Regions from separate parts of the Actinosynnema sp. NPDC050801 genome, predicted to be linked through region 2. Evidence: riboswitches for the same ligand, from Rfam matches in the RefSeq annotation. Region 2 holds a riboswitch; each other region holds the start of a gene.
What was found. Region 2 has a riboswitch for glycine ahead of gcvT (glycine cleavage system aminomethyltransferase GcvT). Riboswitches for the same ligand answer to the same signal wherever they lie in the genome.

Region 1 (6,914 bases), on a different contig from region 2:
TGCTGCACGACGGCAGGCTCGGCATGCTGGACTTCGGTTCGGTCGGGCGGATCGACGCGCAGCTGCGGTCGGCGTTGGGCAAGCTGCTGCTGGCCGTCGACCACGCCGACCCGGCGGGCCTGCGCGACGCGTTGCTGGAGCTGGTGGCCAGACCGGACGAGATCGACGAGCAGCAGTTGGAGCGCGCGCTCGGGCAGTTCATGGCACGGCACCTGAGCACCGGCATGAGGCCGGACGCGGGGATGTTCGGCGACCTGTTCAAGCTGGTCTACCGGTACGGGTTGAGCATCCCGCCGGAGATCGCGGCGGTGTTCCGGGCGTTGGCGACGGTGGAGGGCACGTTGGCCGCGCTGTCGCCGGGGTTCGACATCGTGGTCGAGTCGCGGTCGTTCGCCGACAAGCAGTTCAGCGCGCACCTCACGCCGGAGTCGCTGCGGCGCACGGTGACCGAAGAGCTGCACGCGATGCTGCCGATGCTGCGCCGGCTGCCGCGGCGGGCCGACCGGATCTCCGCCGCGTTGGAGCAGGGGCGGTTGGGCATGAGCATGCGGCTGTTCGCCGACGAACGGGACCGGCAGTTCATCGTCTCGCTGCTGCACCAGGTGATGCTGACCGTGCTGGGCGCGACGGCGGGCGTGATGGCGGTGCTGCTGATGGGCGCGGACGGCGGTCCGGAGGTGGGCCCGGACCTGTCGCTGTTCCAGTTGTTCGGCTACAACCTGCTGGTCATCAGCGTGCTGCTCGGGTTGCGGGTGGTGGTGACGATCTTCCGGCCGCGGGGTTGACGCGGTTGGTTTGCGCTGCAAACCTGACTGGGTGGCAGACCTGCTGGGTGACCTGGCCGAGCTGCGCCGTCGAGCGCGCGAGGACCGGCACGCCTACTCGTTCCCGCTGCTGTTCTTCGGCGTCGCGTCGTTCCTGGCCCTGCCGCTGTACGCGCCCGCCGAGCCGCCGAGCCGGGGGTTCGAGGTGCGCTACCCCGTGCTGCTCGGCCTGTTCTGGCTGGTCGTGCTGCTGGCGGGCGGTCTGGCGACGGTGTGGTGGTACCGCAGGCGCGGCACGCGGGTGGGGATCGAGACGTCCACGCGGGGCTACCTCGGCGCGACGGTGATCGGCCTGAGCGGTCCGGTGGTCGGGTTGGCGCTGGAGCACCTGCCGTTCCGGTTCTACTCCGGCACGGGTGCCGGCTTGATCGTCCTGGCGGTGGCGACCGTGCTGTGGCACCGGGGCGCGCCGCGGGCGGTGACGTCGACGGCGGCCGTGCTCGGCACGGCGGTGCTCCAGCACGACCAGCCGGCGATCGCGCAGTTCATCGCGATCGGCCTGGGCCTGGTGGTGCTGGCGGCGCTGGAGCGCAGCACCCGGTTCACCACGATCACCGCCGCGTACCTCGTGGCGCTGTGCGTGTCGGCCGCGTTCACGCCGCTGGTGGTGTCCCAGCCCACCGCCTGGTCGCTGGGCAGCGTGGTCGTGCTGCCCGGGTCGGTGCTCCTCGTCGGCGGCTTGGTGGGCCTGCGGCGTGGCTGAGCACCCGACCGCGTCACTGGACGACGTGGTGCACCAGCGGCACCGGCTGGGCATCCTCACCGTGGCGGCGGAGGCGAAGCGGGTCGGGTTCGGCTACCTGCGGTCCACTTTGGAGCTGACGGCGGGCAACCTGTCGCGGCACATCGCCGTGCTGGAGCAGGCCGGCCTGGTGGCGGTGGAGAAGGACTACGACGGCAAGCGGCCGCGGACGTGGGTCGGCGTCACCCCGGCGGGACGTGCCGCGCTGGCGGTGGAGATGGCGGCCCTGCGTGCGCTGGTGGAGCGGCACGTAGCCTCGCAGGCATGAGCATCCACGACATCCCGCTGCACACCCTGTCCGGTGAGCCGTCGACCCTCGGCGCGTTGGCGGGCAAGGCGCTGCTGGTGGTGAACGTCGCCTCGAAGTGCGGTCTGACGCCGCAGTACCAGGGCTTGGAGCGGCTGCACGAGCGGTACGCGGCGCAGGGCTTCTCCGTGGTCGGGTTCCCGTGCAACCAGTTCGCCGGGCAGGAGCCGGGCACGGCGGAGGAGATCGCCACGTTCTGCTCCACCACGTACGGCGTGACGTTCCCGCTGTTCGAGAAGGTCGAGGTGAACGGCCCGTCCCGGCACCCGCTGTACGCCGAGCTGACGGCGTTCGCCGACACCGACGGCGCGGCGGGCGACGTGCAGTGGAACTTCGAGAAGTTCCTGCTCGCCCCCTCCGGCGAGGTCGTCGCCCGCTTCCGCCCGTCCACCGAGCCGGAGGACGAGGCGGTCGTGAAGGCGATCGAGTCCGTGCTGCCGTAGTCCGGCGCGCGGGAGGTGACCGACCGGCCACCTCCCGCGCCCGGATCAGCACTCGATGACGTTCACCGCGAGCCCGCCGCGCGCGGTCTCCTTGTATTTGACCTTCATGTCCTTGCCCGTCTCACGCATGGTCTTGATGACCTTGTCCAGCGACACGAAGTGCGAACCGTCGCCGCGCAACGCCATCCGCGCCGCCGTGATGGCCTTGATCGACGCCAGCGCGTTGCGCTCGATGCACGGGATCTGCACCAGCCCGCCGATCGGGTCGCAGGTCAGCCCGAGGTTGTGCTCCATCGCGATCTCGGCCGCGTTCTCGACCTGCTCGGGCGTGCCGCCCATCACCTCGGCCAGCCCGCCCGCCGCCATCGAGCAGGCAGAGCCGACCTCGCCCTGGCACCCCACCTCGGCGCCCGAGATCGACGCGTTCTCCTTGAACAGCACGCCGACCGCGCCCGCCGTCAGCAGGAACCGCACCACCCCGTCGTCGGACGCGCCGGGCACGAACCGCGAGTAGTAGTGCAGCACTGCCGGCACGATGCCGGCCGCGCCGTTGGTCGGCGCGGTCACCACCCGACCGCCGGCGGCGTTCTCCTCGTTCACCGCCAAGGCGAACAACGTCACCCAGTCCATCACCCGCAACGGGTCCGTGGCGTAGTGCTCGGCGGCCATCCGCTGCCGCATCTCGGCCGCGCGCCGCCGGACCTTCAGCCCACCGGGCAGCACGCCGTCCATGGTGCAGCCGCGCTCGACGCACGCCTGCATCACGTCCCAGATGTGCAGCAGCCCCGAACGCACCGAGGCCTCGTCACGCCAGGACAACTCGTTGGCCAGCATCACCTCGCTGATCGACAACCCGGTCTCGCGGCACCGCGCCAACAGCTCGTCACCGGTGCGGAACGGGTGCGCGAGCGGCGTCTCGTCGGCCTTGATCCGGTCGGTGCCGGTGGCCGTGTCGTCCACCACGAAGCCGCCGCCGACGGAGTAGTACACCGCCGAGTCGACCACGGCATCACCCGAGTGGGCGGTGAAGCTCATGCCGTTGGGGTGCAACGGCAACGACTTCCGCCGGTGCATCACCAGGTCGGGGTCCTCGCGGAACGCGATCTCCCGCACGCCGCCCAGCCGCAACCGCCCGGTGGCGCGGATCTCCGCCAACCGTCGCTCGGCCTCCGCCGGGTCGACGTCCTCCGGCCGGTGGCCCTCCAACCCGAGCATCACCGCCTTCGGGCTGCCGTGCCCGTGCCCGGTCGCGCCGAGCGACCCGAACAGCTCCACGTGCACGCGGTCGACGGACTCCAGCACCGGCCGCAGCCGGTCGGCGAACATCATGGCCGCGCGCATCGGACCGACGGTGTGCGAACTGGACGGTCCGATCCCCACGGAGAACAGGTCGAACACGCTGATCGCCATGACGTCAGTCCCCGGTCAGTTCCGCGTACTTGGCGGCGGTCAGCAACCCGGTCGCGTCGGTCACGGCCACCTTGAACAGCCAGCCGGCGCCGTACGGGTCGTTGTTGATCAACGACGGGTCGTCGGCGGCCGCGGTGTTGACCTCCACCACCTCGCCGCTGACCGGCGCGTACAGGTCGCTCACCGACTTGGTCGACTCCAGCTCGCCGCACACCTCGCCGGACGTGACCACGGCGCCGAGCGCGGGCAGCTCCACGAAGACGATGTCACCCAACGACTCCGCCGCGTACGACGTGATACCGACCGCCACGGGGTCCTGGGTACCCGGCGCCCAGTCCACCCACTCGTGCTCGGGCGTGTACAGCAGGTTGTCCGGAAAAGTCACGACAGCGCTCCCTTGGGCGAGGTCCGGATCCCCACTCTGTCCTGGGACCTGAGAGCTTCGCCGCGCCGGCGCGACGGCTGACCGTCGATCCGACCCGGCTTGCACCGTGGGTGCGCGCCGAGGGGCACGCTTTCCAGAGTCGCCTCACCCGAGCGGTTCTCGCTGCCTGAGAGTGTGCGGGGGACTTGCTCCTTCGGCGCCCCGGCACGCTCACCGAGGTCTCTCCCGCGCGGGTTCCGGCGCTCATCCTGCGCCGCGGCCGATGTTCAGTTGGTGGCCCGAACGCTAGGTGCCGAGGTCGACGGGTGTCAACGCGACCGCCGACTTGTTCGATCCGCACAACACCGCACCGGTCCGTTGGTGCCGGCGGCACGATGACACCGAAACCCCGTTACCGGACCTTTGGTGTAACAACGGCCGAAGGAGTCCACCGTGCGGATCGCAGTCCCCCGGGAGATCAAGAACCACGAGTACCGCGTCGCGCTGACCCCGGCGGGCGCCCACGAGCTGACGCAGCGCGGTCACGACGTGGTGGTCGAGACCGGTGCGGGCCTCGGATCGGCGATCACGGACGAGGAGTACCTGGCCGCCGGCGCCAAGGTGCTGGCCACGGCGGACGACGTGTGGGCCGAGGGCGACCTGGTGCTCAAGGTCAAGGAGCCGATCGCCGAGGAGTACCCGCGGCTGCGCAAGGGCCAGGTCCTGTTCACCTACCTGCACCTGGCCGCCGACCGACCGCTGACGCAGGCGTTGCTGGACTCCGGCACCACCGCGATCGCCTACGAGACCGTGCAGACCGCGAACGGCGCGCTGCCGCTGCTGGCGCCGATGTCCGAGGTCGCCGGCCGCCTCGCGCCGCAGGTGGGCGCGTTCGCGCTGATGAAGCCCTCCGGCGGCCGCGGCGTGCTGCCCGGCGGCGTGCCCGGTGTGCACCCGGCGCGCGTGGTGGTCATCGGCGGCGGCGTGGCGGGCCTGAACGCGGCCGCGATCGCCGTCGGCATGGGCGCGGACGTGCAGATCCTGGACACCAACGTGGACCGGTTGCGCCACATCGACGCCCTCTACCAGGGCCGCCTGCGCACCGTGACGTCCAACCGCTACTCGGTCGAGCAGGCCGTGCGCGAGGCCGACCTGGTGATCGGTGCGGTGCTGGTGCCCGGTGCGAAGGCGCCGAAGCTCGTGGGCAACGAGCTGGTGGCCGACATGAAGCCCGGCTCGGTGCTGGTGGACATCGCGATCGACCAGGGCGGCTGCTTCGCCGACTCGCGGCCGACCACGCACGCCGACCCGACCTACCATGTGCACGACTCGGTCTTCTACTGCGTGGCGAACATGCCCGGCGCGGTGCCGCGCACGTCGACCTACGCGCTGACCAACGTGACCCTGCCGCACGCCGTCGCGCTGGCCGACCAGGGCTGGGAAGCGGCGCTGCGCGCGGACGCGTCGCTGGCGCTCGGCCTGAACGCGCACGACGGCCTGCTGGCCAACCTGCCGGTGGCGCAGGCCCACGGGATGACCCACACGCCGCTCGACCTCTGAGGCGACCGCTCCGCCAAGTGCGAAGGGCCCCGCTCACGTGCTGTGAGCGGGGCCCTTCGACGATAAGACGGCCCGCTCAACCAGCCTGGGGGTCACTGGGAGCGGGCCGCGTCACCAATCTTAGCCGGGAACACGGCGCCGTGCCCAGTGACCCCACCGATCCGGACGACTTTTCGCCCGGCGGTGGCGACTCGCTGTGTGCGCGCTCAAGCAAACGAGTGAATTCACGTCGTAACAGGTAAGTCACGACGGCCCGGTGACCGATGCACAGGGCGGGAACTCCGCAGCTACGCAGCGGGGTCGTCCGCTCGCGCGGCGTCTGCCGCGCACCTGGCGATCGGAGCGCAGATGGCTGAGCCTGAGGGTTGGATCGACTGCCACGACCCGTTCGGACGGGACCGGTCGATGACCGTGCTCGTCGAGGACGACCGGGTTCTGCTGGTCGCACCGCCGGGCGAGTCCGCCGTGATGTCGGTCACACAGACCCGCAGGTTGCACCGCCTGCTCGACCAAGCCGCCGACAGGATGTGAGGCGCGTGGACGAGGCACTGCGGGCCGCCGTGCTGCGCCGGTTGGCGTTGCTGGACGAGGTGGCCGAGAGCGGTGAGGCGGACGCCCTCGTGCCGCTCGCGCGCTCCGAGATCCACCGCCTGGCCGACGGTTGGCGGCTGTTGTTGACCGTGCACCAACCGGATCCGGACGGCCGCTGCGGCGCGTGCCCCGGGATCCTGCGGCACCGGAAGTGGCCGTGCCAGGTGTGGACGATGGCCCACCAGCACCTCATCGGCGACGGCCTGCCGCACCGCGAACGCCGCCGCCCGCTGCGCACGTTGCGCCGTTCGACGGAGGTGGAGACGACCACCGAGATACCGAGAGTGGCGTCGAAACCGCGACACGCCCTCCCCGAGTGATCCGCCTAGGGCAGGATGACGCCCGGTAGGAGTACTCGGGAGGGACGCGTGCACGACGGCACTGGCCGCATCGTGGTGCAGAACTTGACCAAGCAGTTCGGTCCGGTCGCAGCGGTGCAGAATCTCAGCTTCACGGTGGAACCCGGTTCGGTGACCGGTTTCCTCGGCCCCAACGGGGCGGGCAAGACGACGACGCTGCGCATGCTGCTCGGCCTGGTGACCCCGACGGCGGGCACCGGACTGATCAACGGCAGGCCGTTCAGCCACCTGGGCAACCCGGCGCGGGTGGTCGGCGCGGTGCTGGAGGCGCAGGGCTTCCACCCCAAGCGCACGGCCCGCAACCACCTGCTGGT
Region 2 (6,914 bases):
CGACCACGAGCCGGTTCGCGTCACCGACGGGCAGCACGCGCACCAGCTCGCCGCCGGGGTTCCAGCGCGGCACGCCCGGCACGATCTCCAGCCAGCGCGGGTCGGTGTCGTCGGCGACCACGTCGGTGGCGCCGGTCCCCACGTCCACCGCGAGGACCCGCACCCGGCGCTGGTCGCGTGACTGGACCTGGAGCAGGGGCTTGCCGTGCGACGTCCACGACACCGAGTTCAGGTACGGGAACGCCTCGCGGTCCCACGTCACGTCGGTGCGGTCGGTGCGGTCGGCGTCACCGGCGCGGTCGGTGCCGAAGACGGCCACCTCGACCACGGCGTTCGCCGCTCCCGCCGCCGGGTAGGCGATCTCGGTGGCGGGCGTGCCGGGGTTGGCCGGGTCGGCGATGTGCCAGCGCGGCACGGGCGCGTTGTCGACGCGGGCCGCCAGCACGCGCTCGCCGTCCGGGGAGAACCAGTAACCCCGGTAGCGGCTCATCTCCTCGGCCGCGATGAACTCCGCCAGACCCCAGGTGACGTCCGGCCCGTCCGGCGAGGCGACCACGCGGTCCTCGCCGGTGCCCAGGTCGACCACGTGCAGCGCGCCGTCGGCCACGTACCCGACCTTGTGGCCGGTGGGGTCCAGGCGCGGGTCGATGGCCGCGCCGGCGACCGGCAGCTCGCGGACGGCGGCGGTGGCGAGCTCGACCACGAACAGCCTGCCGGACAACGCGAACACCGCCTGCCGCGCGGCGCCGTCGGTGGCGTAGCCCACGATGCCGGCGGCCTGCTCGCGGGCGCGCTCGCGGCGTGCCCGTTCCTCCGGGGACAGGTCCTCGGGGTCGGTCAGCAGGGTGGTCGGGTCGACCAGCAGCGCCTCGGTCCGGGTCGCGGTGTCGAACGCCCACAGGCCGTTCGCCCGGCTCGTGGCCGCGGCGGTGCGGAGGAAGTACACCTTGGCGCCGTCCGGGGCCGCGGTGAACGTCCGCGGTGCGCCGAGGGTGAACCGCTGGGTGCGCGCGTGCTGGCGCGGGAAGGAGATCTCGTTGCCCACCCGGACACCCTACGGGCACCCCCTGTCCTGGTTCACGGATTCGGCCCGCGGCTGAACCGCACCGGCGGGAGGGCCGTAGTCGTCGGTGGAGCGATTGACGGACCAAGGAGGAGTGAGTGTGATCCGACGAAACCGCATCGCCATCGCCGTCGCGGGCGGCATGGCAGCCGTGCTCGCGCTGGTCATGTGGACATCCAACGCCACCGGCCTGCAGGGCAAGACGGTCGCGCAGACCGAGCAGGTGGGGGCCGCGGCCCAGGGCGACTACGGCGACGTGCAGGAGCCCCTGGCCCCTCCGACCAGCGAGGAAGCGGCGCCTGTCGAGGAGCCCGCCGCCGCACCCGAGGGCCAGGCAGCACCGGCGCCGTCCGGCCCGCAGGTCACGTTGGTGGGCAAGAGCGTGCCCAAGATGGGCGAGGTCGTGCAGGACGGCGACGGCCGGACGCTGTACCGGTTCGACAAGGACACGCCGGACCCGGCGAAGTCCAACTGCGAGGGTCAGTGCGCGGTGACGTGGCCTCCCGTGCTGTCCAACGGCACGCCGCAGCTGCAGGGCGTCGACCCCGCGCTCGTCTCGACGGTGAAGAGGGCCGACGGCACCGACCAGGTCACCCTGGACGGCTGGCCGCTGTACACCTACGCGAAGGACGAGGCGCCGGGCCAGTGGAAGGGCCAGGGCGTCGGCGGCACCTGGTTCGTGGTGCAGCCCAACGGCAAGCGCAACATCGAGTGCCTCCCGCCGGGGGTGACCGCTCCCGCCGCCTAGTCGACCCGGGTGGTCCACTGTGGAACGCCCTGATCCCCCGGCCTGGGGTTGGCCGGGGGATCAGGGCGTTGTGCAGCGGTAGGCGTCAGCCGACGCGCACGACCGTCACAGCGTGGGGTACAGCGGGTGCTTGGCGGCCAGCACCTCGACCCGCGCCCGCAGCTCCGCCAGGTCGGGCGAGGGCTGCAAGGCCGCCGCGATGACGTCCGACACCTCGGCGAAGTCCGCCGCGCCGAAACCGCGGGTGGCCAGCGCGGGCGTGCCGATCCGCAGGCCGGAGGTCACCATCGGCGGGCGGGGGTCGTTCGGCACGGCGTTGCGGTTGACCGTGATGCCCACCTCGTGCAACCGGTCCTCGGCCTGCTTGCCGTCCAGTTCGGACGCCACCAGGTCGACCAGCACGAGGTGCACGTCCGTGCCGCCGGTGAGCACCTTCACGCCCGCCGCCGCCGCGTCGGGCCGCGACAGCCGTTCGGCGAGGATCTTCGCGCCCTCGACCGTGCGCCGCTGCCGGTCGGCGAACTCGGGCGACGCCGCGTGCTTGAACGCCACCGCCTTGCCCGCGATCACGTGCTCCAGCGGCCCGCCCTGCTGACCGGGGAACACCGCCGAGTTGATCTTCTTCGCGAGTTCGGCGGTGTTGGTCAGGATCACACCGCCGCGCGGGCCGCCGAGCGTCTTGTGCGTGGTCGTCGTCACGACGTGCGCGTGCGGCACCGGGCTCGGGTGCAGGCCCGTCGCCACGAGACCGGCGAAGTGCGCCATGTCCACCATCAGGTACGCGTCCACCGAGTCGGCGATCCGGCGGAACTCGGCGAAGTCGAGCTGACGCGGGTAGGCCGACCAGCCGGCCACGATCAGCTTCGGCTTGAACTCCGCGGCCAGCCGCTCGACCTCGGCCATGTCGACCCGGCCGTCGGACTCCGACACGTGGTAGGGCACCACGTTGTAGAGCTTGCCGGAGAAGTTGATCCGCATGCCGTGGGTGAGGTGGCCGCCGTGGGCGAGGTCGAGGCCCAGGATCGTGTCGCCCGGCTGGAGCAGGGCGAACATCGCGCACGCGTTGGCCTGCGCGCCCGAGTGCGGCTGCACGTTCGCGAAACCCGCGCCGAACAGGGCCTTGACCCGCTCGATCGCCAGCCGCTCGATCACGTCGACGTTCTCGCAGCCGCCGTAGTAGCGCCGGCCCGGGTAGCCCTCGGCGTACTTGTTCGTCAGCACCGACCCCTGAGCCTGGAGCACCGACACCGGCGTGAAGTTCTCGGAGGCGATCATCTCCAGCGTGCTCTGCTGCCGGTCGAGCTCGGCGGCGACGGCGTTCGCGACCTCCGGGTCGAACTCCGCGAGGGAGGTGTTGAAGTGCTCGGACATGTGTGTGGATCTCCCTTACGAGGTGCGCTTGTAGAAGGGCAGTGCGACGACTTCGACCGGCTCGTGCTTGCCGCGGACGTCGACCGACAGCGCCGTGCCGGGCTCGGTGCTGCCGACGGCCACGTACGCCATCGCCACCGAGTACCCCAGGGTCGGCGACAACGCGCCGCTGGTCACCTCGCCGATCGGGGCGCCCGCCGCGTCCAGCACCGGGTACCCGTGCCGGGGCGCGCGGCGCGAGGTGGTCTTGAGGCCGACGAGGACCTGGTCCACGCCCTGCTCGGACACGGCGGCCAGGGCGTCGCGGCCGACGAAGTCGCCCGGCTTGTCCAGCTTCACCACCCGACCGAGGTTCGCGTGGAACGGCGTGCGGTCGCGGCCGAGTTCGTTGCCGTACAGCGGCATGCCCGCCTCCAGCCGCAGCGTGTCGCGGCAGCCGAGGCCGGCGGGCTTGAGGTCGTGCGGGGCGCCCGCCTCCAGCAGGGCCTGCCACACGTGCGCGGCGTCGTCCGGCGCGACGAACAGCTCGAAGCCGTCCTCGCCGGTGTAGCCGGTGCGGGCGAGCAGGACCGGCTTGCCCGCCACCTCGGTCGGGTACGACGCGTAGTACTTGACCGTGCCCAGGTCGGTGGGCGTGAGGCCGGCGAGGATGGCGGTCGAGTTCGGCCCCTGCACGGCCAGCAGCGCGTAGTCGGTCGAGGCGTCCTCGACGGTGGTGTCGAAGCCCTTCGCCCGCTCGACCAGCGCCTCGTGCACGACGGCGGCGTTGGAGGCGTTGGCCACGACGAGGTACTCGACCTCGCCCGTGCGGTAGACGATGAGGTCGTCGATGACGCCGCCGTCGGCCTCGCAGATCATCGTGTAGCGCGCGCGGCCGACGCCGATCGCGGACGCGTGGCCGACCAGCGCGTGGTCTAGCGCGGCGCCCGCCTCCGGGCCGGTGAGCCGGATCTCACCCATGTGGGTCAGGTCGAACAGGCCCGCCGACGTGCGCACCGCGTGGTGCTCGGCCAGCTCGCTGTCGTAGCGCAGCGGCATCCGCCAGCCCGCGAAGTCGGTGAACATGGCCCCCAGCGCCTCGTGCTCGGCGTTCAGGGGCGTGCGGCGGCTTTCCATCAGGCGGAGACCTCCCTGGGTGCGGACGTGCCCGCGCGCCGACCGGTCGGGTCGGCCGCGGGCACGTCCGGGAACTTCACGGTCGAAAGGATGACACGGTCCATCGGAGACTCCTCGTCGAGTGAGCCTCCCCCTCTGCCATGAGCCTGAGAGCTTCGCCACCGGGTGAGGGCGGCTTGCACCGTGGGCGAGGCGCACCGGGTGCGCCTGCTTTCCAGAGTTGCCTTCGTCGGGCGGTACCTGTGCCTGAGAGATTCCGGGGAGGAGTTGCTCCTTCGGCGCCCTGGTGGGGGACTCTCCCGCGCGACATCGACGGCCGTGTTCAGTTGGTACCGCCAGACGCTAGGGGTGGGCGGCGGACGGGGTCAACCCCGCTCACAGGCTCTTCTCGGCCCGGACGCTCTCGACCACCCTGCGCTCGGCGTAGAACGACACGAACGGGATCGTGCCCGCGAGCAGCACCAGGGCGGTGCCCTTGATCGACCAGCGCGCCTTGAGCGCCAGGTCGACGGTGAGCACCAGGTACACCGCGTACAGGAAACCGTGGACGGGGCCGACGACCTGCATCATGCCCTCGTTGCCGCCCGCGTACTTGGCGATCATCGCGACCACGAGCAGCAGCAGGCCGACACCGACCACGTAAGCCATGAACCGGAACCTGGTCAACGCGCCGCTCATCGCCCTACCTTCGCTTCACCGCTGGTCCCGCGCGTGGAGTTCGGCGAGCATGCGGTTGTAGGCCGCGAGCTCTTCGTCCTCGTCGTCCGGCGCGGGCGCTCTGACGGGCTCAACGGTAACGACCGGTCGCGGCGGCGCGGCCACCGGCTCCGGGACGGCGCCGTCAGCGGCCTCGGCCTTGCGGCGCGCGTCCAGCCTGCGGATGCGCCACACCATGAACGCCGGGAAGAGGCCGAACAGCGGCCACTGGAAGACGTAACCCAGGTTCTGGAACGTGCCGCCGGCCTCGGAGAACCGCTCCCACTGCCAGTAGGCCAGGCCGCAGCACACGACCAGCGACGCCAGGCAGGCGGCCGCGATCGCGAGCCGCTTGGGAGTGATGAGGCCTCGCACGCCTCAAGAGTACTTCGTGCATCCCCCGGGGCTGGGGCTCCCCGCGCAGGAGCCCGCCCCTCACGGTGAGGGCCCCTCGACCACAGGAGCCCGCCCCGACTCGTCGGAACCTAAGCGACGCCGTCCCGGCGTTGCCTCTGCAGCCTGGCCACGCACCAGGCCGCCGCGCTACCCCGACGCAGGTGCTGGAGCACCGTCATCGGGCCGAGGCGACGACCGAGGTCGGCGGGCGTGAGCCCGGCCGCCCGGTAGTCCAGAGCGCGCTGGTCCAGCGGGCTGATGCCCGCGTCCCACCACTGCTCCGCCTCGGACAGGTCGCCCACCAGCTGCCAGTAGCTGGCGGCGGCCGCGAGCAGAGCCTCGGGCACCTCGGGCGCCCGCTTCCGCATCGCCGTCACGTACGCCGGATCCGCGGACTCGACCTTCACCAGGCCGCGGGGACCGCCATTCGCCCGCTGCACGGGGATCCCCGGCGCGGACGGCGGGGCTTCCGCGAGCCACGCGTCCTTGATCCGGTTCACCTCCTGCAGCTCGGCGTCGTCCGAGCGCTCAGCCGCCCACTGCCGCAGCAGCTCGTCGACTCCGGAGTCCTCGACCATTCTGCCTCCTCGTCGGTCGAAGATCAGCCAATGCGACGCACCGTATTAGCGGGTACCGACAACCGCTAGACCCTGGATTGTCCAAAACCCTGTTACCAGGGCGTTATAGCCCTCATTCCACCCGTACGGTGCAACGTTCAGGGCGTGCGGTCACCGATCGTGACCGCATTGAGCGGAGTTCGACGAGGTCGGGCGGGCGTCTCAGGCGAAGAGGCTGCGGACGAAGGTGATGATCGACTCCGCGCCCGACTGGAGCCACCCGAGCGCGGTGCGCACCGCTTCGGCGGACTCGTTCGGCTGGGTGATCAGGAGGAACAGCACCAGCGCGACCGCCGCCAGCGTCACCACCTTCTTGACGTTCACTGATCGGTCTCCGTCCGTATCACAGGGCAGGGCGGCCGGGTGCCGCTCCGGGCGTGTCAACCGACATGGTCCCCCATTCACCCGGATGATGACGATCGAACCCGCCGTCGTCGCCCGACCGGTCGCCGATCAACCACGCAACCACGCCTGAGCAGGCCCTGGTGTCACCCGATCGGACGATCAAGGGGACCCATGGCCCCGCCGATCACCAAGGTACGGGCACTCGCCCACCCCCCTCGCACGAACACCGAGGTGCAGCGACACCGTCCTACCCCCACAGCCCATCACACGAATGCGCCGGCGCACGCACTGTCCGTGACAAAGGCCGATGGCGGCTGCCACTCATTTCCGATACCCCTTCAGGTGATTTCCCGCGCCCTTTTTCCGCCCGATCCGGCGGCGCGGGAAGTGAGCGGGGTTCAGCCGATCACCCCGGACCGCCGCAGCCCGGCGATCTCGTCCTCGCCCAACCCCAGCTCGCCCAGCACCTCGGCGGTGTGCTCGCCCGGGGTGGGCGGCGGGCTCGGCGTCGCGGCGGGCGTCCGCTCGAACCGCGGCGCGGGCGCGGGCTGGGCCAGGCCTC
Region 3 (6,914 bases), on a different contig from region 2:
CGGACGTCGAGCCCGAGCTGCCCGGCCCGCGGGCTGTCGACCGCGGCGGACTCGGCTCCGCTCGTCGCCACGACGTTCGGATCCTGAACCGTCACGAGGCACTCCTCTTCAGCTGGTACCGCTGGGTGGGAAGCCCGGACGCACTCGAAGTGCGCGCAGCAGTTAAAGCAGCGTGGCGGAACGTGCCCGCTAGCCGGACTTCCCGGCGCGGCTGTTGGCTCAACCGCTGCGCCACCCACCGTACGTAGCCCGTGGCGGCACCACAAGCGCGCAGGTGACACGTGATCAGCCCCAGTGTAGTGCGCCATTCGGTGTGCGGCGGATGACGGACGGTGAACGGTTTGGTCCCGCCGGTGCCGGCTACACCCCGGTAGAAGCGTTCTCCCGGTTTCCGCGCAACTCGGCGACCCAACCGCCCGTCGACCGCGATTGGGCACGCACGAGGAGGTGGCGTCCGCCACAGTCGCGCAGAATCGGGTGACAGGGATAACGCCACGAGAGCCGTGAGCGACAACCCTGGTGGAGGGATTTCAGATGAGCACCAGAACGGAAACCGAGTCCGAGCCCGCGAAGCACAGGGCAGCGCGTGCCGGCACCACCGGAGCGGCAGCGCTGCCCACAGCCCCGTGCAGCGTGGTCTGGAGCAAGGGCCACGCCTACGTGCTCGAAGGTTTCCGAGCCCGCTGGGTCGGCGTCGACGACCGGGGTCGTCCGCAAGCGCTCAGCGGTGACGAACTGCAACGCCGCGGCTGGAGCCGCACCCGCTCGAACAACTGACTCGAACAACTGACTCGAACAACCGGCTCGGACAACTGCCGAGCCACGCGCCACGGGCAGTTCCCGGCGAGGTCCGCGCGAGTCGGCCACCGGGGCACGCCGGGCGGCCCTCTACAGTGCGGACGTGCCGCACGATCCAGCCGACCGGCTGCTGACCATCCCGAACGCGCTGAGCGTGTTGCGGCTGCTCGGCGTGCCCCTGTTCCTGTACCTGCTGCTCGGCCCGCACGCGGACGGCTGGGCGCTGGTGGTGCTGGTCGCGGCGGGCCTGTCCGACTGGCTCGACGGCAAGATCGCCCGCTGGCTCGACCAGGCGAGCAAGCTCGGCGCGCTGCTCGACCCGGCCGCCGACCGGCTCTACATCCTCGCCACGCTGGTCGCGTTCGTGGTGCGGGGCATCGTGCCCTGGTGGGTGGCGGTGGTGCTGGTCGCCCGCGAACTCGTCGTCGGCGTCTGCCTGCCCGTGCTGCGGGCCCGCGGCTACGGCCCGTTCGAGGTCAACTACCTGGGCAAGGCCGCCACGTTCAACCTGCTCTACGCGTTCCCGATGCTCCTGCTCGCCCAGGGCACCTCCACCGCCGCCCAGGTCGCCCGGCCGGTGGCCTACGCGTTCATGGTCTGGGGCGGGGCCTTGTACCTGTGGTCGGGAGTGCTGTACGTCTACCAGTTCACCCTCGCGATGCGGCGAACGCCGGGTGTCGCGCCGGCCTGAACGCCGACGTGGGAAGATCCGGCAGCGAAGATCCACCGTCATTGAAGGAGCACACCGCGGTGATTCCCGAGGAGCTCAAGTACACCGAGGAACATGAGTGGGTGCTGCGCACAGGTGAGGACACCGTGCGCGTGGGCATCACCGACTACGCCCAGGAACAGCTCGGCGACGTCGTGTTCGTCCAGCTGCCCGAGCTCGGCGAGCAGGTCGCGGCCGGTCAGACGCTCGGCGAGGTGGAATCCACCAAGAGCGTCTCGGACATCTACGCGCCGCTCGCCGGTGAGGTCGTCGCGCGCAACGACTCGCTCGACCAGCAGCCCGACCTGGTGAACTCGGACCCGTACGGCGAGGGGTGGATGGTGGAGTTGCGGCTGGAGGACCCGACCGCGGTCGACGACCTGCTCGACGCCGCCGCGTACCAGGAGCTGGCGGCGCAGGAGTGACGTCGATCTTCCGGCGGCTCTTCGGTCGGTGGGGGAGCCGCTCCTCAGACCAGGGTTCGGGCACGATAGGTTCTAGTGGTCTCGAGAGTTCCAGCAGCAGGAGGAGAGCTCAGGTGAGCACGAACGACGGGCCAGGCGTTCCGCCCGAGCAGTCCCCGGAGCGGACCTCCGTTTTCCGGGCCGACTTCCTCGCCGAGGTCGAGGGCGCCGAGGCACCCGCCCAGGAGCCGGCCGTCGCGGGTGTCGACGCGCTGCCCTCCGGGTCGGCTCTGCTCGTGGTCAAGCGCGGCCCCAACGCGGGGTCGAGGTTCCTGCTGGACCGTGACACGACCAGCGCGGGGCGGCACCCCGACAGCGACATCTTCCTCGACGACGTGACGGTCTCCCGCCGCCATGCCGAGTTCCGCCGCGAGGGCGGTGAGTTCGTGGTCATCGACGTGGGCAGCCTCAACGGCACCTACGTCAACCGCGAGCCCGTCGACCAGGCGGTCCTGGCCAACGGCGACGAGGTGCAGATCGGCAAGTTCCGCCTCGTGTTCCTGACCGGTCCGGGCGCCGGGGGCCAGGGGGCCTGAGCGATGGGGCTCCGGTGACGGCGGCCGGGCGGCCACGCGGGGGGTTGAGCATCGGGGTGGTGCTGGCGCAGCTGCGACCCGACTTCCCCGACGTCACCATCTCCAAGATCCGGTTCCTGGAGTCGGAGGGGTTGGTCCGCCCGGCGCGCACGGCCTCGGGGTACCGGCAGTTCACGTCCGCCGACGTGGACCGCCTGCGGTACGTGCTGTCCGCACAGCGGGACAGGTACCTGCCGCTGAAGGTCATCAAGGAGCAGCTGGACGCGGCCGACCAGGGCGCGCCCAGGGCGTTGCGCGCGGTCGACCTCGCCCCGGCCGCCGGGAACCGGGTCACCCGCGAGGACCTGCTGGCGCGGGCGGGCATCGAGCCCGGTGTGCTGGCGGACCTGGAGCAGCACGGTCTGATCAGGGCCGGCTCGGGCGGGTTCTACGACCACGAGGCCGTGCAGATCGCGTCGACCGTGCGGGCCATGGTGGAGCACGGGTTGGAAGCGCGTCACCTGCGGCCGTTCCGCGCCGCCGCCGACCGCGAGGTCGGGCTCGTCGAGCAGGTCGTCGGCACGCGGCACCGGCAGCGCGACCGGGCCGGAGTGGACGAAGCCGTGCGCGAACTGGCGGCGCTCTCGGTAACCCTGCACACACTGCTGGTGAAGGTGGGCCTGCGTGACGTCGCAGGTCGTCCCGTTTCGCCGAGGTGAACGCGTGTCCGCATCGTGATCGGAAGCGGGTGGGCGGTTGCGCACTGAGCCCGCTTGGCGGGTAGCGTCGAAACTGTACGTGGGGGATCCTCGTTAGGTAGCGGGGACGCCAGAATTTCAGCGCGCTGAGGGAGGCGAGACCCGATGAGCGAAATGCGCGTCGTCGGCGTGCGGGTGGAACTGCCCGCCAACCAGCCGATCCTGCTGCTGCGCGAAACCGAGGGCGAACGGTACCTGCCGATCTGGATCGGATCGGTCGAGGCCACGGCGATCGCGTTGGAGCAGCAAGGTGTCCGTCCTGCCCGGCCGTTGACGCACGACCTGCTCAAGGACGTCATCGGGGCGCTCGGCCGACAACTGGAGCAGGTGCGGATCACCGACCTGCAAGAGGGCACGTACTTCGCGGAACTCGTGTTCGACGGTGACATCCGGGTGTCGGCGCGGCCGAGCGACTCGGTGGCGCTGGCGTTGCGGATCGGTGTGCCGATCCACGCCGAGGAGTCGGTGCTGGCGGAGGCCGGTCTCATCATCCCGGACGAGCAGGAGGACGAGGTCGAGAAGTTCCGCGAGTTCCTCGACTCCGTGTCGCCGGAGGACTTCCGCGGCGCGGACACGTAGCCCGAGCCGTCTCGTCGTTCCACCGCGTTCGCCGGTGCCCGCCCGAGTCAGCGGTCCGGCGACGTTCGTTACCCGGTGCGGTTGCGGGCCGTGTCCGCGTCCTGGCCGCCGGCTGTCGTCCGATCCTTGGCGCCGTCGGCTGCCGTCCGCGTCCTGGACCCGGCTGTCGTCCGCCTCCTGCGCCGCCGGTTGTCGTCCGCGTCCTGGCGCCGCCGGTTCCCGGCTCGTCCTGGTTCGTCCGTTCCGTCCGGCTGTTCGTTCGGCCCGTCCGCGCTTCCGCAGGGGTCCCCGCCCGGGGGATCCCTGTTCTTCATCTTGCCGGCACGCACCGACGATTTCGGCCGGCCGAGGGTGGACAAGCGGGTCGGGTGCTTGACAAGACCCGACACCCGCGAAGGGGCGCGACGTCGGCCGCGGGCCGTGAACGGCTTCCCGTAGGCGTGTGCGGTGCGTGACTGATCAACCACGCGTCCCACTTTCGGGTGTCGCGTGGTCGGGTTACACAACGTCAACGTTGCTGAACTAAACGATCACTAAACGTCACCCGAATGGCTTACAACGGGCGACTCTCTCAACCTCAACCTGACCTTGAGGTCAGACACGCCCAGCGCGTCGCGTTGACCTGCCCCCTAGGCGGTCTTACCGTCGAACTCAGGTGAATTGCCACGGTGTGATTCGGACACCGCGGCGGCTTCACGTTGGTCGCCGGTCGTCGTGACCGGACCGAGGGGAGGCAGGCGTGGTCGAGGAAGCGCCCATCCGGGCCGGATCCGGAGAACAGGGTGAACTGTTCCCGGACTCCTCGCTGCCGGACGAACTGGTCGGGTACCGCGGCCCCGCCGCGTGCCAGATCGCGGGCATCACCTACCGCCAGCTGGACTACTGGGCGCGCACCGGATTGGTCAACCCGACCATAAGGAGTGCCCACGGCTCAGGCAGCCAGCGGCTCTACTCGTTCAAGGACATCCTGGTCCTCAAGGTCGTCAAGAGACTCCTGGACACCGGCGTCTCGCTGCAGAACATCCGGGCCGCGGTCGACCACCTGCGCCGCCGCGGCGTGCAGGACCTGGCCCGGATCACGCTGTTCAGCGACGGCACCACGGTCTACGAGTGCACCTCGCCGGAGGAGGTCGTCGACCTGCTGCAGGGCGGCCAGGGGGTGTTCGGCATCGCGGTCAGCGGCGCGATGCGGGAGATCAGCGGCACGATCCACGACTTCCCCGCCGAACGCGCCGACGGCGGCGAGATCGTGGAACCGGCCGACGACGAGCTGTCCCGCCGCCGTCGCACCCGGGCCATCGGCTGATCCGGGCGCGACGGCCGGCGGACCTGCTGCGGCGCACTGAGATCCACGTCGCGCCGGTGGTACCCCGGGCACGTCCGCCGGGTACGATTTCGCGCGTAGTCGCTTTATCCCGTGCGGGAGAGTCCGAGCCCGTCTCGGCGCCGAAGGAGCAAATCCTCCCCGGAACCTCTCAGGCGCAAGGACCGTGCGGGTGAGACGCCTCTGGAAAGCGGGTCGGGCACACCGGCCGACCCCGCCGACGGTGCAAGCCCGACAGCCGGGTGAAGCTCTCAGGCGCCCGCCGACGGGCAGAAGACAGAGGGGGAGGGCAACGGCAGAAGTCTGTCCGGAGCCCTGGAGGCAGCCCCGATGACGCAGGACCGCATCCCCCTCGCCGCACTCGAGCACGGCACCCCGTTCGCCGACCGGCACGTGGGCCCGCGGCCCGCGGAGCTGGCCCGCATCCTCGACGTCATCGGTGTCGGCTCCCTGGAGGAACTGGCGCAGCACGCCGTCCCCGAGTCGATCCGCGAGCGCGACCTGGTGCTGGACCTGCCCGCGCCCGCCACCGAGACCGAGTCGCTGGCCGAGCTGCGCGCCCTGGCCGCGCGCAACCGCCCGATGACGCAGATGATCGGGCTCGGCTACTACGGCACCACCACGCCGCCGGTGATCCGCCGCAACGTGCTGGAGAGCCCCGCCTGGTACACCGCCTACACGCCGTACCAGCCGGAGATCTCCCAGGGCCGCCTCGAAGCCCTGCTCAACTTCCAGACCATGGTCGGCGACCTGACCGGCCTGCCGCTGGCCAACGCCTCGATGCTGGACGAGTCCACCGCCGCCGCGGAGGCCATGACGCTGGTCCGCCGCGCGGGCCGGTCCAAGTCGGGCAAGTTCGTGGTGGACGCGGACACGCTGCCGCAGACGCTGGCCGTCATCGAGACCCGCGCCGAGCCGCTGGGCATCGAGATCGTCACCGCCGACCTGTCGCAGGGCATCGAAGGGCTCGGCCTCGGCGGCGACTTCTTCGGCGTGCTGCTGTCCTACCCGGGCGCGTCCGGCGTGGTCCGCGACCACCAGGCCGTGATCGAGGAGATCCACAAGGCCGGCGCGATGGCCGTGGTCGCCGCCGACCTGCTGTCGCTGACGCTGCTGCGCCCGCCCGGCGAGATCGGCGCGGACGTCGTCGTGGGCACGACCCAGCGGTTCGGCGTGCCGATCGGGTTCGGTGGGCCGCACGCCGGTTACATGGCGGTGCGCCAGGGCCTGGAGCGGCAGCTGCCCGGACGGCTCGTCGGCGTGTCCGTCGACGCGGACGGCTCCCTGGCCTACCGCCTCGCGTTGCAGACGCGCGAGCAGCACATCCGCCGGGAGAAGGCGACCAGCAACATCTGCACCGCGCAGGTGCTCCTCGCGGTGATCGCCTCGATGTACGCGGTGTACCACGGTCCGGACGGGCTGAAGGCGATCGCGACCCGCGCCCACCGGATGGCGACCGTGCTGGCCGGGGGCCTGTTGGAGGGCGGCGTCGAGATCGTGCACGGCGAGTTCTTCGACACCGTGCGCGCGCGGGTCGAGGGCCGTGCCGCCGACGTCGTGTCCGCCGCGCGCGACCTCGGCGTGAACCTGTGGCAGGTCGACGCCGACGTGGTGTCGATCGCGTGCGACGAGACCACCACGCGCGACCACCTGGAACTGGTGTGGAAGGCGTTCGGCGTGACCGTCTCCGACGTGGACGGCCTGGACGCCGACACCGCCGACGGCATCCCCGCCGACCTGCGACGCACCAGCGACTACCTGACCCAC

Region 1: linked by a shared signal. The riboswitch ahead of gcvH (glycine cleavage system protein GcvH) and the one ahead of gcvT (glycine cleavage system aminomethyltransferase GcvT) in region 2 are both predicted to bind glycine.
Region 3: linked by a shared signal. The riboswitch ahead of gcvP (aminomethyl-transferring glycine dehydrogenase) and the one ahead of gcvT (glycine cleavage system aminomethyltransferase GcvT) in region 2 are both predicted to bind glycine.

The regions. Positions count from the first base shown of each region.
Region 1 is NZ_JBFAQZ010000016.1:164,929-171,842, forward strand. It holds gene AB0K14_RS29900 (AarF/UbiB family protein) at 1-785, shown strand, start outside; gene AB0K14_RS29905 (hypothetical protein) at 817-1,527, shown strand; gene AB0K14_RS29910 (transcriptional regulator) at 1,520-1,834, shown strand; gene AB0K14_RS29915 (glutathione peroxidase) at 1,831-2,316, shown strand; gene AB0K14_RS29920 (L-serine ammonia-lyase) at 2,362-3,726, opposite strand; gene gcvH (glycine cleavage system protein GcvH) at 3,731-4,111, opposite strand; glycine riboswitch at 4,255-4,349, opposite strand; gene ald (alanine dehydrogenase) at 4,544-5,650, shown strand; gene AB0K14_RS29935 (hypothetical protein) at 5,999-6,181, shown strand; gene AB0K14_RS29940 (hypothetical protein) at 6,187-6,561, shown strand; gene AB0K14_RS29945 (ABC transporter ATP-binding protein) at 6,610-6,914, shown strand, end outside.
Region 2 is NZ_JBFAQZ010000036.1:34,808-41,721, reverse strand. It holds gene AB0K14_RS38905 (prolyl oligopeptidase family serine peptidase) at 1-1,045, opposite strand, end outside; gene AB0K14_RS38900 (hypothetical protein) at 1,164-1,811, shown strand; gene glyA (serine hydroxymethyltransferase) at 1,917-3,182, opposite strand; gene gcvT (glycine cleavage system aminomethyltransferase GcvT) at 3,198-4,301, opposite strand; glycine riboswitch at 4,424-4,522, opposite strand; glycine riboswitch at 4,523-4,610, opposite strand; gene AB0K14_RS38885 (DUF3817 domain-containing protein) at 4,674-4,976, opposite strand; gene AB0K14_RS38880 (hypothetical protein) at 4,992-5,369, opposite strand; gene AB0K14_RS38875 (helix-turn-helix transcriptional regulator) at 5,480-5,968, opposite strand; gene AB0K14_RS38870 (hypothetical protein) at 6,170-6,331, opposite strand; gene AB0K14_RS38865 (CaiB/BaiF CoA-transferase family protein) at 6,751-6,914, opposite strand, start outside.
Region 3 is NZ_JBFAQZ010000014.1:205,412-212,325, reverse strand. It holds gene AB0K14_RS28260 (STAS domain-containing protein) at 1-95, opposite strand, end outside; gene AB0K14_RS28255 (hypothetical protein) at 535-777, shown strand; gene AB0K14_RS28250 (CDP-alcohol phosphatidyltransferase family protein) at 902-1,489, shown strand; gene gcvH (glycine cleavage system protein GcvH) at 1,549-1,932, shown strand; gene garA (glycogen accumulation regulator GarA) at 2,046-2,507, shown strand; gene AB0K14_RS28235 (MerR family transcriptional regulator) at 2,522-3,205, shown strand; gene AB0K14_RS28230 (bifunctional nuclease family protein) at 3,350-3,823, shown strand; gene AB0K14_RS28225 (MerR family transcriptional regulator) at 4,563-5,129, shown strand; glycine riboswitch at 5,234-5,324, shown strand; gene gcvP (aminomethyl-transferring glycine dehydrogenase) at 5,478-6,914, shown strand, end outside.